Regions from separate parts of the Vibrio sp. ED004 genome, predicted to be linked through region 3. Evidence: predicted binding sites of a transcription regulator. Region 3 holds the regulator's gene; each other region holds the start of a gene.

Region 1 (5,632 bases), 910 kb from region 3:
TGCGATGATAGTGGCACGAGCTAAGTCGGTAATTCTTGTGACGTCGCCATCCAGTTCCAATTCGATTTTCTCTTCCGCACGAGCTTGAGATTTAACGCCAGAAAATAGCGCCTCAGAATTCGTTAGTAGGGCAGTACTTTTACAAATAGTTTCTAGCTCGGCTTGGCCTTGGTGTGCTTTGCTGTACAGAATGTCGAAGTCGGTGTAGGGCTGAGTCGGACGCGAGTCGAATGCTTTGATACCGTATAGGCCGCTTAGGCTGTGACGGAATACGTTTGACGATACTTGATTTTGCGCAGGTGTGCGCGTTTGATCGGTTGAACTTGTTGAAACAGGTGCTGCTGCGAATGCAGGCGCTCGGCTCAATACTAAAAGCATTAGGGCCGTCGTACGGAGAAATACACTCATTCAAACTCCAAAATACAAGGTTACAAAAACGGGTAGTCAAAAGGGGTAACCAGTAACGCATAAGAGTAAAAATAGCTTAACTAAACTCACTACATATTAAATGGGGCTAGCTAAGGCAGAAACCAACTCTAACGTTTAATATTGCTTTAAAATGTGAACATATAGACAAATAATTCAAGCATTTGTTCCTCGGTTTTAAGAATTTTGAACTCAGCCAGTGTTTAACTTTTAGTGAGACCAACGATGAACTTTAAACCAAGGTAAGGTTGCTCTTACCTCTCTATACTGTACCCTTGCATTATGACTGTTTAACATGAACGAAAGATGAATAATCCTGAATTTTGGCACAATAAATGGGCAGCCAACCAAATAGGCTTCCACCTTGAAGATGTAAACCCACTTCTGATTGAATTTTGGGAAAAGACGGAACCTAGCTACGAGAAGAGTGTGTTCGTGCCTCTATGTGGTAAGAGTGAAGATCTGATTTGGTTAGCGGCGAAGCATGAAGATGTTCAAGGTGTCGAATTAAGCCAGATTGCGGTTCGCGCATTTTTTGCAGAGCATCTTTACACGCCGACTGTGACTCAAATTAGTGGTCAGCATGAGCTTTATCAATTCGATGAACTTAATATTTATACGGGTGATTATTTCTCAGCACCGATTCAGCCTGTAGACATTATCTATGATCGTGCCTCTTTGGTAGCTTTACCTGCTGACATGCGTGTGCAGTATGTAGAGTGCTTGAAGCAACGGTTAAAGCCGGGCGGCAAGATCTTACTTGTGACATTAGATTACGCTCAGAACGAGATGGCAGGACCTCCGTTTAGCGTACCTAAGTTAGAGATCGAACAGTTGTTCTCAGGTTATAAGATCACACTGTTGAATCAAGATATCGCAGACGATGAACATCCTAAGATTGCCAAGAAAGGCTTATCTCGATTTAGTGAAGAAGTGTATTTGATTGAGTCTGAATCTTAAACTCAACTAGCTCTCAAGTGAAAAAACTATTTCAATATAAAAAATGATACCAACAAAAAGACGGGCTTAGTAGCCCGTCTTTTTTATTGTTCAGATTTGAAGTTGTGATTGTTGAGAATTAAATAGCTGTCTAGTAAATCACTTTTACTTTTGAAGCACTCTCAATAGCATCTTCAATCGCTGTTTCAGTGCTCTTACGACGAGTCAACGCCACACCTAGACGACGGCGACCATCGATGTCAGGCTTACCAAACAAACGAACTTGCGTTTGTGGTGCGTCTAGCGCCTCTGTAAGACCTTCGAAACGAATGTTGTTTGAAGTGCCTTGGCCTAAGATAACGGCAGATGCACACGGACCATATTGAGTAATTGACTTAATCGGCATGCCAGTAAATGCGCGAACGTGTAGCGCGAATTCAGAGGAATCTTGAGACATTAAAGTCACTAAGCCAGTATCGTGTGGGCGAGGGGATACTTCGTTGAAGATAACATGGTCGCCTTTAACGAACAGTTCCACACCAAAGATACCGTGACCGCCCAGTGCGTTAACGACTTGCTCTGCAGTGTATTGCGCCGCTTTTAGTGCGTTGTCTGACATTAATTGCGGTTGCCATGATTCACGGTAATCACCGTCTTCTTGGCGGTGACCGATAGGCGCGCAGAAATGAACACCATCAACAGCACGAACAGTCAGCAGCGTGATTTCGTAATCAAAATCGATAAAGCCTTCAACGATCACACGACCAGCGCCAGTGCGACCACCTTCTTGTGCGTAATCCCAAGACTTTTGAATATCGTCTTGTGTTTTAATAACGCTTTGGCCTTTGCCTGATGAACTCATAACAGGCTTAACCACACAAGGCATACCTACGAATTCTACCGCTGCTGAGAAATCTTCAAATGTGTCCGCGAAGCGATATGGAGATGTGCTCAGTTTTAACTCTTCAGCCGCTAGACGACGGATACCTTCTCGGTTCATCGTCAACTTAGTCGCGTTCGCTGTGGGAACGACATTTAGGCCTTGCGCTTCCATCTCTACCAGCTTGCTGGTGGCAATAGCTTCGATTTCTGGAACCACATAATCTGGTTTTTCTAGCTCAATGATAGCTTGAAGCGCATCACCATCTAACATGTCTAATACATGGCTACGGTGCGCAACTTGCATTGCTGGTGCGTCTGCATAACGGTCACAAGCAATAACTTCTAAACCTAAACGTTGGCACTCGATAGCAACTTCTTTTCCTAGTTCACCTGAACCTAATAGAAGTACACGAGTAGCATTTTCACGAGTAGCAGTACCAAACATAGAAATTCCTTCCGATCTTTTGAACGATTGATTGAAAACGGGGTGATCATACTTATTTAAATGACAAAAGCAAACGTTTGCGCAACTTGTGGCGTTAATTACAAGCATAAAAAAAGCAGCCCCGTTAAATAGAGCTGCTTATTTAAATTTTTGTTAACTAGATGTACTTAGATTGCTAAGTAAGTCACTGGAATGTCGGGATTAATCGCTTCTAATGTAGATTGCGTATCCGCTAGGTGACTGATGCTACCTTCAGCAATTTCAACCAAAGCTGCACTTTCAATTTGTTCAAAATCGAAGCCAGCTAACATAAGTTGAATTAATGCCACTTGTAGAGGTGGCAGGCTCGGGTTGAACGCCGCGTTTTCAGCGTAAGCACCAGTGAAAATTTCACCCGTTGTTAGCTGTAGTGATACACCACTTAGGTTTTTGGTGTAAGGCGCATGGCTACGGTTAAGTGCTGCTAGTGCTTCTACAACAATAGGAGTTGTTTCTTCAGTCGTGTACTTATGGTCAAGCTCTGACATTAAGCCAGTTGTGATACCAAGATCGGCAGGGCCGAATGAGTCTGGCAGGTATTCTTGTAGTGACATCTCATCGCGTTGTGGAAGCTGAACTTTAAGCTCTTTCGCTGTGGTCAGTTCGTTCATAAACTGACGACAGTGACCACAAGGACTGAAGTTGATGGTGATATCTGAGATACCTTGCTCGCCTTTCATCCATGCATGGCTGATTGCAGATTGTTCAGCGTGCACGGTTTGGCCAAGTTGCGCACCAGCGATTTCAAGGTTTGCGCCAAAGTACAAAGTACCAGACAAACCACGAACGATTGCACCAACGTAAAAGTCAGATAATGGAGCGTATGAATACGCAGCAGCAAAAGGAAGTAGTGCAATACGTAGTTCGTCATCCGCTAAACCACTTGCTTGAAGCAGGGTAGAGAACTGTTCTGGAGACAATGTCGCGTCAAAGTTGTCTGCTAATACGATGTCACTCAAAAGCGCTTTCATTGATGATGGAGCACTTTCCAGCGCCAGGGTAATACGACTGTTCATGTTGAATCCTTAATTGACCTTAGGCTTTAAGTTTATGCAATGCTCAGGAATTTTCTGTGATAAAGATCACTATTGAATTGTTGCTGTTACATTGGTTTGCATAATTAGAGTGAGGTCACACTTGAAATCGATTACAAGAGCCATTTATACAGCTGATATCGCACTTATTGCTCGTAAAAGACCGTGACTTGACTGCTATTGCTAAATAAATGCGAATAAAAAGCCCAAGCAGACACTGTAATCAACAGCATTCTGGTTGGGCTGAACGGCGTAGTGATCGTTTAGGTTAAGAATAGAACCAAATCACAACTGAAAACACACTAGGTGCAATGATTGAGGTGATAACGCCACAGAGCACCAAAGCCAACGAACTGAATGCTGCATCTTCTTGGTTCTTTTCCGCACAGGTCGCGGTCCCCAGAGCATGAGAAACCGTACCCATGGTTAAACCTCTGGCAATTGGGCTCTTAATACCAATCAGATTATAGATAGGGTAAGCAAAGATCGCACCGAACAGACCTACGATCAAAACCAATATTGCGGCAATGGCTGCCTCACCACCTAAATGGCTCGATACTTCCATCGCAATCGGCGTCGTCACTGATTTACCTAACAGGCTCGCAATTAAGCTAAGGTCGGCTTTAAAAGCAACCGCAATGATTGCTGTTGTGGTCATCGACATCACACTGCCTAAGGTGCAGGCAAAGGTAATAATGCGCCAGTTAGCTCGAATTTGAGGCAATTGCTCGTAAAGAGGGTAAGCAAGAGCCACAACCGCAGGCTGAAGCATGTAAGTGATCCAAGTGTTGTCTGCGTAGTAAGTCTCGAAAGGCACTTTGAAGAACAACAGAATTGGAATAATGATGCCAATGCTGATCAGTAACGGGTTACACAGTGGTGAGTTCACTTTTTGGCTAACCCAGCGAGCAAACAGGAACACCACGATGGTCAGTAGAATCCACATGATTATTTACCTCTCGAAAGCAAGCGGTCTAAGAACCATGATAAAGACACCAATACGATGAGCGTGCCACCAACGGCACTCGCCATGATTGGCAATGCATTGGCAATAAGCATGTCGAAATGATCCATTAACCCAACACTAATTGGGACGAACAATAAGATCATCAAACGAATAATCAGACTGGCACCGGGTTGTACCCAGTGTGATGGAACAATACCTATCACCATGGCAGTAAACAGAATCAACATGCCAAAAATACTGCCTGGAATTGAGGTCTCTAGATATTGTTGTAACGCGTTACCTGCAGTGAGAGCACCTATGATTAAGGTGAAGGAGATTAAGCAGTAAACGAGTTTGATCAATCTTTCTTTCAAAGTGTCACATCTCTTGATAATGAATTAACTAGCTAGCTTTTCTACGTACTGATAAACCGCTTTCAAGATAGCCATTTTCTTCTCGTCACTTTCGTTTTCATGTGCGAGGTTTTCTAGATTCAGCATGTACTCTTCTAAGCGACTCTCGTAAAACTCACGACAATGGTTCGCCCATTTTAGTTGCTCAGCTTCATCAAGTGTCCATGGGAAATGACGAGCGCGGTAACGGAACAACAACGGTTTAATGCGTTCGTCGCTGAAAGTGATGTCCAAAGCGGCCAAGTTGTTCGGGTCAGTTTCACGAATGATGTTCATCGCGGTCTTATCTGCCGGAGAGAAGAAGCCATCGTAAAGGTGTGTGTCTACATCATCGCTTTTTTCGTATTCACGTTCTTGTGAGTACAAGCCAATCAGCTTTTCACGAATCTCTGGATGTTCACGTAATAGTGCAAGGTTCTTCAAACACTGCTGACGGTCAATGCCGATCGTTTCCGCGTTTTCAGCCGTGAGTGTTTTTGCTGGTGCGAGAATAGGGCACTTGTTGAGT
Region 2 (5,632 bases), 830 kb from region 3:
AGTAATGTCACAGCCACAATAGAATGAAGTCGGGTGATCAAGGTAAATCTTCACCGCTTCTTTTTTTGCTTTGGAGAATGAACTTGGTGGAGCGGCGAAAACGCTTTGGGTTACCAGTAGGCCAAATACTATCGATAAGTAAAAAGACACCGATAAGCCAAATACTTTTGGAGTGGTTTTATGCATAGAAAAAGACTGATAAAAGTATGATAAATATCAGTCTAGCACTCAAGTGATAGATTTCTCCATTACATTTCAATCATCTACTTGATGGAGTGCTATTTCCTGAAGAAAAACGAGCAGGCTACTGAATCTAACGTGTGCCGAGTATTGGGTGTTAGCTAAGTTGCGTGCCTGTAAAGGCCAAGGTTTGATTGCACTGTTGGCAGCGATAGCTTGATTGGTTGCGCAATACCTTGTTGTGACGTCTAATCGAAAGTGGGTAAACCGTGCAGTCGCAGCGGTATTCAAAGGTCTTGCCTTGCACGGAGGTAATCTCAAAACTGTGGGTTGTTTTGGCTGGTACGTTGAATACCTTTTCCATCACGTATTTCCACTCATTACCGTGAGGTCTCACTCGTCCAAATACTTGATGTGTGATCAGATGTGCCAGTTCATGAGGCACCACCTCGTTAATGAAGGCATCCTCATTTTCGGCGAAGAGTACATGGTTGAGCTTAATTTCATTGAGCTGAAGGTAGGCCTTTCCCGCTGCTTTGCCTCTTAACTTGTAAGTGATTGTTGGACATGGGAATTCACGAGAGAAATGTTGATTAGCGATAGCTAGGCACTCGGCCAATTTCTTATTTACTCGATGTTGTTGCGGGGTGTAAGACAAACGTTGTTAACTCCAAAAAAAGGCCTCAGCGTTTAAGCTAAGGCCTCATCATAACATTGCTCGTTATTCTGGCGATAATTTATAGGTGGTGATTCTTCTTGATGATTTCGTGATAGGCATGCCATGTACCATAACCAAGCAGCGGCATGGTGACGATCATACCAATGCCGTAGGTTGCAAAGCCCACCAGAATACCGGCACAAATAATACTTGCCCACACCACCATTGCTGGGATATTGGATTTCACGGCATTGAAGCTAGTGAAGATTGCGCTCATTACATCCACGCGTCTCTCCATCATCAATGGGATAGAAAATGCTGAGATGCTGAAGATTAAGCTGGCGATAACAAATCCAATCACAGAACCCGTGATCAAGAAGGGCGCAAACTCTGCCAATGGAGCGCCTTGGACTGATGGGTACAAAGCATGCAACAGAGCGGCGATACGCATCCAGAATATCATCGCGACCATTAATACAATCGCAAAGGCCCATTGATGAGTCGAGTTGCGAGTAATGGCTTTCATTGAATGGAATAGGCTGGCGTTGTGTCCTTTTTCTCTTTCCCAGGCTGCGTCATACAAGCCCAGAGCAAGAAAAGGTCCTATCAGCATGTACACGATCAGGCTTGGCATTACGACCAAATGTGTTCCTTGCCATTGGACAAGCTGAACAATGGCGATTGCCGCTCCCATAAAGCACAAACCGTAAAATGCGCTGATTAATGGCATTCTTACTAAGTCATGCAGAGCAAGTGACAACCAATGAAAGGGTGCGGAAATACTGATTTGGTTGCAAGGAATGGTACGAGCGTAATCCTTATCGCTGACCTTGTGTTTTTTATCGTTCAGTTCGGATGGGTGCGCGGTACGAGGCATAGATCCCCCTAGTTAAATAACGTCCTAGTTATAATTCCATAAGGCTCATCGATGTGGCGTGTGTGAGAGTTATGGTGCTGAGCTAAATTGCTCTTTGTCATCCCAGTTTTTGTTCTAGCGTGCATTTAACGAGCGTTATCAGACTGAATTAATTTAAGTTAAATGTGAGCTTGATCGCCTAGGAGTTACCTTAACTATTGTCAGTAGTGTTAGAAAACACAAATTATCGGCGGCTTTTTATACTTAGTGGTTAACGGTAAAGAAGGGCGTGAAAGAAGGGTGTTGCGAGTAAAAGTTTGGTAAGTACATAAAAATAAAGCCCTTACTAAGCAGTAAGGGCTTTAAAGAAACAAATCGCAGTGGCTAAATTATTTTAGGCCAGCGAAGTCTGCAAGGATTGCTGCTTTGTCAGTCGCTTCCCAAGGGAACTCTTCACGACCGAAGTGACCGTATGCTGCAGTCTGCTTGTAGATAGGCTGAAGAAGGTTCAGCATTTCTTGAAGACCGTATGGACGTAGGTCGAAGTTTTGACGAACAGCTTCAATGATGATTTCGTGAGCTACTTTCTCAGTACCAAACGTTTCAACCATGATAGATGTTGGATCTGCAACACCGATAGCGTAAGACAGTTGAATCTCACAACGGTCAGCCATGCCAGCAGCAACGATGTTTTTCGCAACGTAACGTGCTGCGTAAGCTGCAGAACGATCAACTTTTGATGGATCTTTACCAGAGAAAGCACCGCCACCGTGACGAGCTGCGCCGCCGTAGGTATCAACGATGATCTTACGACCTGTTAGACCACAGTCACCCATTGGTCCACCGATTACGAAACGGCCTGTTGGGTTGATGAAGAAGTTAGTGTCTTTGTTGATCCACTCTGATGGTAGTACTGGCTTGATGATCTCTTCCATTACTGCTTCACGTAGATCCGGAGTTGTTACTGAATCACAGTGTTGAGTAGAAAGAACAACAGCATCGATACCAACGATTTTACCTTGGTCGTACTGGAATGTTACTTGAGATTTCGCATCTGGGCGAAGGAAGTCAAGTTTGCCGCTCTTACGTACTTCAGCTTGCTTCTTAACAAGAAGGTGAGAGTAAGTAATTGGAGCAGGCATTAGAATTGGTGTTTCGTTAGTCGCGTAACCAAACATGATGCCTTGGTCACCAGCGCCTTGCTCTTTAGGATCAGCTTTATCAACACCTTGGTTGATGTCTGGAGACTGCTTACCAATTGTGTTTAGAACGGCACAAGAGTCAGCGTCAAAGCCCATATCAGAATGAACGTAACCAATTTCACGTACTGTTTCACGAGTGATTTCTTCGATATCAACCCATGCAGACGTTGTTACTTCACCGCCAACCATAACCATGCCGGTTTTTACGTAAGTCTCACAAGCAACACGTGCTTTTGGATCTTGTTCCAAGATGGCATCAAGAACAGCATCAGAGATTTGGTCTGCAATTTTATCTGGATGGCCTTCTGAAACAGATTCAGAAGTGAATAGGTGCTTAGCCATGAGAGCTCCACTTTTAGGTTTTGGTGTAAATAGTTTTATGGCGTCGCAAGCTAGGAAGCGCCGCCATTAAATACAGTATATTTTGTAGGTGTTTCTACATCTAGACGGCTATTCTAAATTCCAGCGGTCGAATTACAAGCTCTTTTTTATGATATGTCATAACTAAACGTTTGCGTATCGTTTGAGATAAGCCGTTGCTAAGTGATGTAAATGATCGAAAATTGCGAAAAATGACCGTTAAAATGCCAGTAAAACGTTTGCAGTCGCTATAGTCGTTTGAGAGAATACCCGCGCTAATAAAAATGAAAACTTTAGCATCAATCTCTTTTTTAAATCGCTTATGTATCCAGGAGCAGACATGCCTTCTCGTAAAGATCTAGCCAATGCAATCCGCGCACTTAGCATGGACGGTGTTCAACAAGCAAATTCAGGCCACCCAGGCGCACCTATGGGCATGGCTGACATCGCTGAAGTTCTTTGGCGTGGCCACTTGAACCACAACCCAGCAAACCCAGAGTGGGCTGACCGCGACCGTTTTATCCTGTCTAACGGCCATGGTTCAATGCTGATTTACTCTCTGCTTCACCTTGCAGGTTACGAGCTTTCAATTGAAGACCTTAAAAACTTCCGTCAACTGCACTCTAAGACTCCAGGTCACCCAGAGTACGGTTACGCTCCTGGTATCGAGACAACGACGGGTCCTCTAGGTCAAGGCATCACTAACGCTGTTGGTATGGCAATGGCTGAGAAAGCACTGGCTGCACAGTTCAACAAAGAAGGCCACGACATCGTAGACCACTACACTTATGCATTCATGGGTGATGGCTGTCTGATGGAAGGTATCTCTCACGAAGCATGTTCTCTAGCAGGTACGCTAGGTCTTGGTAAGCTGGTTGCTTTCTGGGATGACAACGGCATCTCTATCGATGGTGAAGTTGAAGGTTGGTTCTCTGACGATACACCTAAGCGTTTTGAAGCATATGGCTGGCACGTAATCCCAGCGGTAGATGGTCACGATTCTGATGCTATCAATGCTGCGATTGAAGCGGCTAAAGCGGATCCTCGTCCAACGCTTATCTGTACTAAAACTATCATCGGTTTTGGTTCTCCAAACAAAGCGGGTACGCACGACTGTCACGGTGCTCCGCTAGGCGCTGATGAAATCACAGCAACTAAAGCAGCATTGGGTTGGGAACACGGTCCTTTCGAAATTCCAGCTGATATCGCAGCTGAATGGAATGCGAAAGAAGCAGGTGCAGCGAAAGAAGCAGCGTGGAATGCTAAGTTTGACGCATACGCAGCGGCTTACCCAGAGCTAGCAGCAGAATTCAAACGTCGTACTAACGGTGAACTTCCAGCTGAGTGGGAAGAAAAAGCAAACGCAATCATTGCTGATCTTCAAGCTAACCCAGCAAACATCGCTTCACGTAAAGCATCTCAAAACGCACTAGAAGCGTTTGGTCAAATGCTTCCAGAATTCATGGGCGGCTCTGCTGACCTTGCGCCTTCTAACCTAACTATGTGGTCGGGTTCTAAGTCTCTTGAAGCAACTGACTTCTCTGGTAACTACATCCACTACGGTGTACGTGAATTCGGTATGACGGCTATCATGAACGGTATCGCTCTGCACGGTGGTTTCGTACCATACGGTGCAACATTCCTAATGTTCATGGAATACGCGCGTAACGCAATGCGTATGGCTGCTCTGATGAAAGTTCAGAACATCCAAGTTTACACGCACGACTCTATCGGCCTAGGCGAAGATGGTCCTACTCACCAACCGGTTGAGCAGATCGCTTCTCTACGTCTGACTCCAAACATGAGCACATGGCGTCCATGTGACCAAGTTGAATCTGCAGTGGCTTGGAAACTGGCTATTGAGCGTAAAGATGGTCCTTCATCTCTAATCTTCTCTCGTCAAAACCTTGCACAACAAGATCGTAACGCTGAGCAAGTCGCTAACATCGCTAAGGGTGGTTACATCCTGAAAGATTGTGAAGGCAAGCCTGAGCTAATCATCATTGCAACAGGTTCTGAAGTTGAGCTAGCGGTTAGCGCTGCGGCTGAACTAACGGCTGAAGGTAAAGCAGTACGCGTAGTATCTATGCCTGCAACTGACGCGTTCGACAAACAAGACGCTGAATACCGTGAGTCTGTACTTCCATCTGACGTTACTGCTCGTATCGCAGTAGAAGCTGGCATCGCTGACTTCTGGTACAAGTACGTTGGTTTCGGTGGCAAGATCATCGGTATGACAACGTTCGGCGAATCTGCACCAGCTGGCGAGCTATTCAAGATGTTCGGTTTCACTACTGAAAACGTAGTAAACACAGCGAAAGAGCTTCTTGCTTAATCATTGACTGATGGCCTTGTGCTAACAGTTAAATGCAGGAA
Region 3 (5,632 bases):
CATTGATCTGAGAGGACATGGTAAATCAGACAACATACTTAAAGAGCTGATTTCGAATCGCTATACGTTCAAATCGGTCACGCTCGATATTCTTAAAGTGTTAGATCACCTCAAAATCCGTTCAGCACACTTTGTGGGCATGTCTCTTGGGACGATTATCGTTCGCAACGTTGCAGAGCTCGCAGCAGGTCGTGTTCGCTCAATGGTACTTGGTGGGGCGGTAACCAAACTCAACACTCGTTCGCAAGTATTGGTCAAACTCGGTAACCTGAGTAAGCACATCATTCCTTACATGTGGCTTTATAGCCTGTTTGCTTACATTGTGATGCCGCAGAAAAGCCAGAAAGAATCGCGCCACTTGTTTATCCGCGAAGCCAAAAAGCTATGTCAAAAAGAGTTTAAACGCTGGTTCATCCTGACGGCTGACGTAAACCCTCTGATGAAGTATTTCAAAGATAGGGAGCTACCAATCCCGACTCTCTACTTGATGGGAGAACGTGATTACATGTTCATCAAGCCCGTTAAAGAAATGGTTGAGGCGCATGAGTCGAGTGAACTAGTTGAAATCGCAAACTGCGGTCACGTGTGTAATGTTGAAAACCCTGAAGAATTCAATCAACATTCTATCGAGTTTATCCAAAAGCAAATCCAGTGATCTTTTAGGTTCATTCTCTGAGCCGAGTATCAAATTGAATTCAAATAAAACGGGAAGCTAACTTAGCTTCCCGTTTTATTTGAAGGAGGTATCTGACTAAATCTCAGGTTGTCGTCGTGAGATATTATTCAGGAGAGGCTGCGCCACATTGCCAACAAGAACCGAATTGAGCTTCATTGACTTCATGACACTCACCACAACGCCACTCTTCATAGATGATCGAATCTTGTTGTTTTTGGTAGTCATTGACAATAGTGCGAGCTTTACTGGCTAATTCTGGCTCATATAGCCATACGTAAGGGTCAGTTTCTTCGGTAAATGGGATCTCCCCTTTTAAACCAAACAAACCTTCACCACGGACTTCACACGCAATATTCTCACTTTCTAACAATCCACAGATGATATGGGCTTCTGTTGGATTCGATGCACTGAAGATTTTCATTGAGATAGAACCTCATTCGGCTTTAGGTGTTAGTCAACTATATACGTTATTCAGCTATACACGTTAGTCAGCGACAGGTGTTGAGCGAAACTTGCTCATCAACCATTTGGCAATAATTGGGAATACACCCAACAATGCAAACGATAGTAGTACTGAAGGTGAAACGATACCTGAAAGTGAATCAATTTCTGCGAGTTGAGTACCAGCATTCAAGAAAACAGCCGTACCAGGTAGCATGCCTATTTGGCTCGTAATGTAGTAACGAGAAACTGACATTGGGGTTAACCCCATCAGTAGATTGATAAGGAAAAATGGGAATACAGGAATCAGGCGAAGCGAGAATAAGTAAAATGCCCCGTCTTTTTCTACGCCCTTGTTAATTGTCGCTAATTTGTCACCAAATTTGGTTTGGATCCAATCACGTAACAGGTAACGGCTACTCAGGAAGGCGAGGGTCGCACCAATAGCGCTTGCGAAAGATACCAGCAGTAAACTGTTCCAGAAGCCAAACAGTGCTGCCCCTAAGAGCGTGACGACTGCAGCGCCAGGAATTGAGAAAGCAGTGATCATTACGTACGCGATAAAATAGATAGCAGCGGCGGCAATAAAGTTGCTGTCAATGTAGTCATTCAAAACGGCTTGTTGGGCCTTGGCGTTTTCAAGCGTTAGGTACTGGCCAAAATTGACGCCTAACAAGATGATGGTTACGACTAACACAATACCCAATATCATTTTCTTACTCATTGATACTTCCTCTAATTTTCAATGCATACCATTAGTATAGATAGACAGGCAAAGCATAGATTAACTTTCAGCAGATATAAAAAAAGCCGCAGAAATGCGGCTTAGTTATATAGATAGTTTGAACTGACAAAGTTAATTGACGCGATTGATAAGCTCTTCACGACGCTGCTGCGGTATAACAGACCAATGTGTTCCATTGATCGCACCTTCTAGCGCCCACAGTAATTCAATACTGACAGAGGACGCATGCGATTCCTTGATGGCGTTAAAGGCGTTTACAGAGCCAGATTCATATAAACGTTCAACGGAATCGATTCCTGCTTTTTTCAACATACGCTCAGTAGCGAGTCGAAGATTCGGCAGATCTTTGAGTCGAGTTGGCTTAGCAGAAGACTGTTCAGCTTTTTCTTCTTTAGCGAAACCCAGAGACGTCGTTGCGAGTTCCAAGATCTTCTCTTGGTCTTGCCACAGGCCTTCAGGTAAAGCGAAATATTTAGTAACGACAGGGAAACCACGTTTTTTGTAGACGTACGGTTGAAACCCTTGTTGTTCGAATTGCTTCGTTGTGCATTTGTCTGCCCGTATATGCAACTGGTCATTAACAACCAGAGCAAACATAGTGTCATCAGCAAAAAGACCGAATCCACCAAACATTGAGCGTGACTTAATTTTTCCTAGGGGCTCAAATAACTTCATTGAGTCCTTTAGTATCGGTTTATCCATGTTATTTATCTCGGTGTATTTGAACTACGCCACCAAATAAGCAGGTCCGAGAGATTAGCAAAATGTTGCAATTAAATTGTCAATAGGCTGTAAATTACTAAATTGTCAGTAGTTACTGCATTTTGCCATCGGTAACCCCGCTACCATACCAACGAGTGGTTTAGGCCGGAAGCTTTGCGTCCCACTTTTTCAAGTGGTTTGCCCTGTGCGTGACTGATTGAATAGAATAAAGTTTTTGTTGAATGAGGCTCACACTTGTTATTTCAAAATGTGATATTGCTTCAATTAATGATCTTTCTGTTGTGCATATAGGTTCATTATAGTTGTTGATAAAAAAAGCGCACCCAAAGGTGCGCTTAATGAAATAAAACTCGTTTTATCAATTAATTTAACGTTTTAACTGTACTTCGTTCAACAATCTCAGGGTGCATTTCGAAGACTCGTTTCTCGTGATCTTTGTCTTTTATACGTTCTAATAAAATCTCGAATGCATTTTTACCAACACGACGTTTAGGTTGGTGAACCGTTGTTAACGGTGGAGAGAAGTACTCAGCCAGTTCGATGTTGTCGTAACCGATCACTGAGATATCTTCAGGGATACGGATGCCTTTTTCTTGCAGTCGGCTCATTAAGCCCAGCGCCATTGTATCGTTGAAACAGAATACCGCTGTTGGGCGATCTTTCATTTCTACGATTTGCTCTGCAGCAAGAACAGCAGTATCACACTCGAAGTTACCTTCAATGATCATGTTGTCATCAGCAGTAATCTTAGCTTCGTTGAGTGCGCGTTTGTAACCTGCGATACGTTCTACACAGGCCGCTTTGTCTAAGTGGCCACTTAAACAAGCAATCTTAGAGTGACCGCGCTCAATAAGGTATTTGGTTGCTAGGTAGCCACCTTCTTCAGAGTTATCGATGATCTTGTCAGCTTGAGAACTCTCTGGGCCCCAGTCCATAATCACTTTAGGGATGTCAGCGTGACGATCTAACATCTCTCTTAGTTCTTCAGTTAGGTCTGAACACATAACTAAGATGCCATCTACACGTTTCTCTGCAAGCATTCGAATGTAGTCACGTTGCTTCTCATAGATACCACCCGTGTTACACAGAATCAAAGTGTAACCTTGACGGTAGCAGTAACTCTCAACACCATCGATAACTTCAGAGAAGAATAGGTTGGTTGATTGAGTAACAAGCATGCCGATAGTGCGTGTTGTATTGCACTTCAAACTACGAGCAACCGCGCTTGGTGCATAGTTCAGTTCATCTACGGCTTTGTTTACTTTTTCTTGAGTCGCTTCTGCAACAAAACGTGTTTTGTTGATTACGTGAGAAACGGTTGTTGTTGATACGCCGGCTAAGCGAGCGACATCTTTTATAGTGGCCATGGTTTTATCCTATTAGAAGCTACTTTCCCAAAGTACGGAATGAAGTAGCCGTTAAGCTACCTAACTAAGAGCTTAAATTTGTAGGGCTCTTTGGGTACTAAAGTGCTAAAAAACAAAAAACCGCTATGAGCGGCTTGTCTTAACACCGAAATGCTCTGAACTTTAATAAGCATAGCATTTCGTGAATGTTTCATATTTTATCGTTTGCGGTCACAATTTTAGACTGACTAGAAATTACTCGCAATAAAATTCACCCAGAAATCCGGGTGAATTGTCACATTCTACTGAATTTATTTACTTAGTCGCCCAATAAGCTATTCACCAGCTAAATATTGAGTGTCCAACTGACAGAATGCGAGTAGCAGAGATGAGACTGAAGCGTAGAAACCGAATTCATCAACGTCATGACATTTAACGTTGAATTTTGGTACCCAAGTTAGGAGTTGTTGCTCGATAAAATGCTGTTGAACAGCAAAAGACTTCTCTAGCTCTTCTTCAAGATCTGTTTCGTTAGAACGAATGATCAAGTTACCAAGGAAGTCGAGTTCGATAGCAATGTGGTCTGCTGGCTCTTTCAGGTCTTGGTTAACCACTAAATTGTGTTTAGCCATGATCTCTTCCATCTCTTTTGCAGGCTTATCGTTTAATAGGCCAGTCTCACCGATGTACATAGAAGCGTATGGAAGGGCACCATGTTTATCTGTCTTTAAGAAAAGGTCACAAAAGTCAGCAGACAGTTCCAGTTGAGCATCTTCACGTATTTGAAGACGGTTTAGTGCGTCAACTAAGCTATCAATCGCTGGCTTTAGTGTTTCATTTTCACCTAAACCAGTTAGGAAAGAACGAATCTCAACAGAGTGGTAGTGATCGAGTTCTTCTTGAGTGAGCTCTTTGGCGAATAAGCTTGATAGCCACCAGTAGATTTCTGCTCTTTGCTCGTTGAACGCTTTCGTATCTTTCATTTCTTGGATCCTGATTTAGTCTTGCGGCGTTTGTATACTCAATATCGTCAAGTGATTTGGGATATAAACACCAAGGCTGAATAACAAGGTTATTTGCGAAACGCAAAGTTACTCGTTAGTAGTAATGCCTATATTGAATTGCGATGGGCGATAAATAGCAAGGTTTAAGATTGTCTTGTATCAAAAAAGATTCATCTTTCTGGCTTTTATCTTCTGTAACACTAGAATTGTTACTAGTTATGAATAGAATAGTTACTGAAACTATTAAATAAGAAAAGTGGTGTAGATGAGCTATCACGTATTAGTCGTAGAAGATGATGTGGTAACCCGCAGTAAACTGGTTGGATATTTCCAGAACGAAGGTTACACAGTGAGCGAAGCAGAAAGCGGCGCTCAAATGAGAAACGTGTTAGATGAAAACAACGTTGACCTCATTATGCTGGACATCAACTTACCAGGCGAAGATGGATTGATGCTAACTCGCGAATTACGCAGTCAATCAGACATTGGAATTATTTTAGTTACTGGACGCACGGATAGCATCGACAAAATCGTTGGCCTTGAAATGGGCGCGGACGATTACGTTACTAAACCTTTCGAACTTCGCGAGTTATTGGTTCGAGTTAAAAACCTACTTTGGCGTATTTCTGCCGCTCGTAAAACGGCAGCAGGCGCAGTAGAAGAAACATCAGACGAGTCTGTGGTTCGTTTCGGTGAG

The links. Region 3 encodes PurR, which represses purine synthesis genes. Its sites were predicted from a motif close to TNANGNAAACGTTTNCNTNA; they were not measured.
Region 1: the regulator PurR is predicted to act here: its motif matches at 2,758-2,777, upstream of purT (formate-dependent phosphoribosylglycinamide formyltransferase).
Region 2: the regulator PurR is predicted to act here: its motif matches at 3,397-3,416, upstream of metK (methionine adenosyltransferase).

Annotation. Positions count from the first base shown of each region.
Region 1 is NZ_CP066149.1:3,365,967-3,371,598, forward strand. Features, by position in the region: gene ITG10_RS15150 (RelA/SpoT domain-containing protein) at 1-408, opposite strand, end outside; gene ITG10_RS15155 (thiopurine S-methyltransferase) at 733-1,386, shown strand; gene purT (formate-dependent phosphoribosylglycinamide formyltransferase) at 1,517-2,692, opposite strand; gene cdd (cytidine deaminase) at 2,860-3,747, opposite strand; gene ITG10_RS15170 (LrgB family protein) at 4,034-4,711, opposite strand; gene ITG10_RS15175 (CidA/LrgA family protein) at 4,714-5,085, opposite strand; gene sbcB (exodeoxyribonuclease I) at 5,110-5,632, opposite strand, start outside.
Region 2 is NZ_CP066149.1:1,245,952-1,251,583, reverse strand. Features, by position in the region: gene ITG10_RS05410 (endonuclease) at 1-186, opposite strand, end outside; gene ITG10_RS05405 (SprT family zinc-dependent metalloprotease) at 338-838, opposite strand; gene ITG10_RS05400 (DUF2189 domain-containing protein) at 918-1,715, opposite strand; gene metK (methionine adenosyltransferase) at 2,084-3,238, opposite strand; gene tkt (transketolase) at 3,597-5,591, shown strand.
Region 3 is NZ_CP066149.1:416,022-421,653, reverse strand. Features, by position in the region: gene ITG10_RS01770 (alpha/beta fold hydrolase) at 1-655, shown strand, start outside; gene ITG10_RS01765 (DUF2007 domain-containing protein) at 780-1,097, opposite strand; gene ITG10_RS01760 (TVP38/TMEM64 family protein) at 1,161-1,841, opposite strand; gene ITG10_RS01755 (TfoX/Sxy family DNA transformation protein) at 1,974-2,564, opposite strand; cyclic di-GMP riboswitch class I at 2,692-2,777, opposite strand; gene purR (HTH-type transcriptional repressor PurR) at 2,948-3,952, opposite strand; gene torD (molecular chaperone TorD) at 4,267-4,914, opposite strand; gene torR (two-component system response regulator TorR) at 5,201-5,632, shown strand, end outside.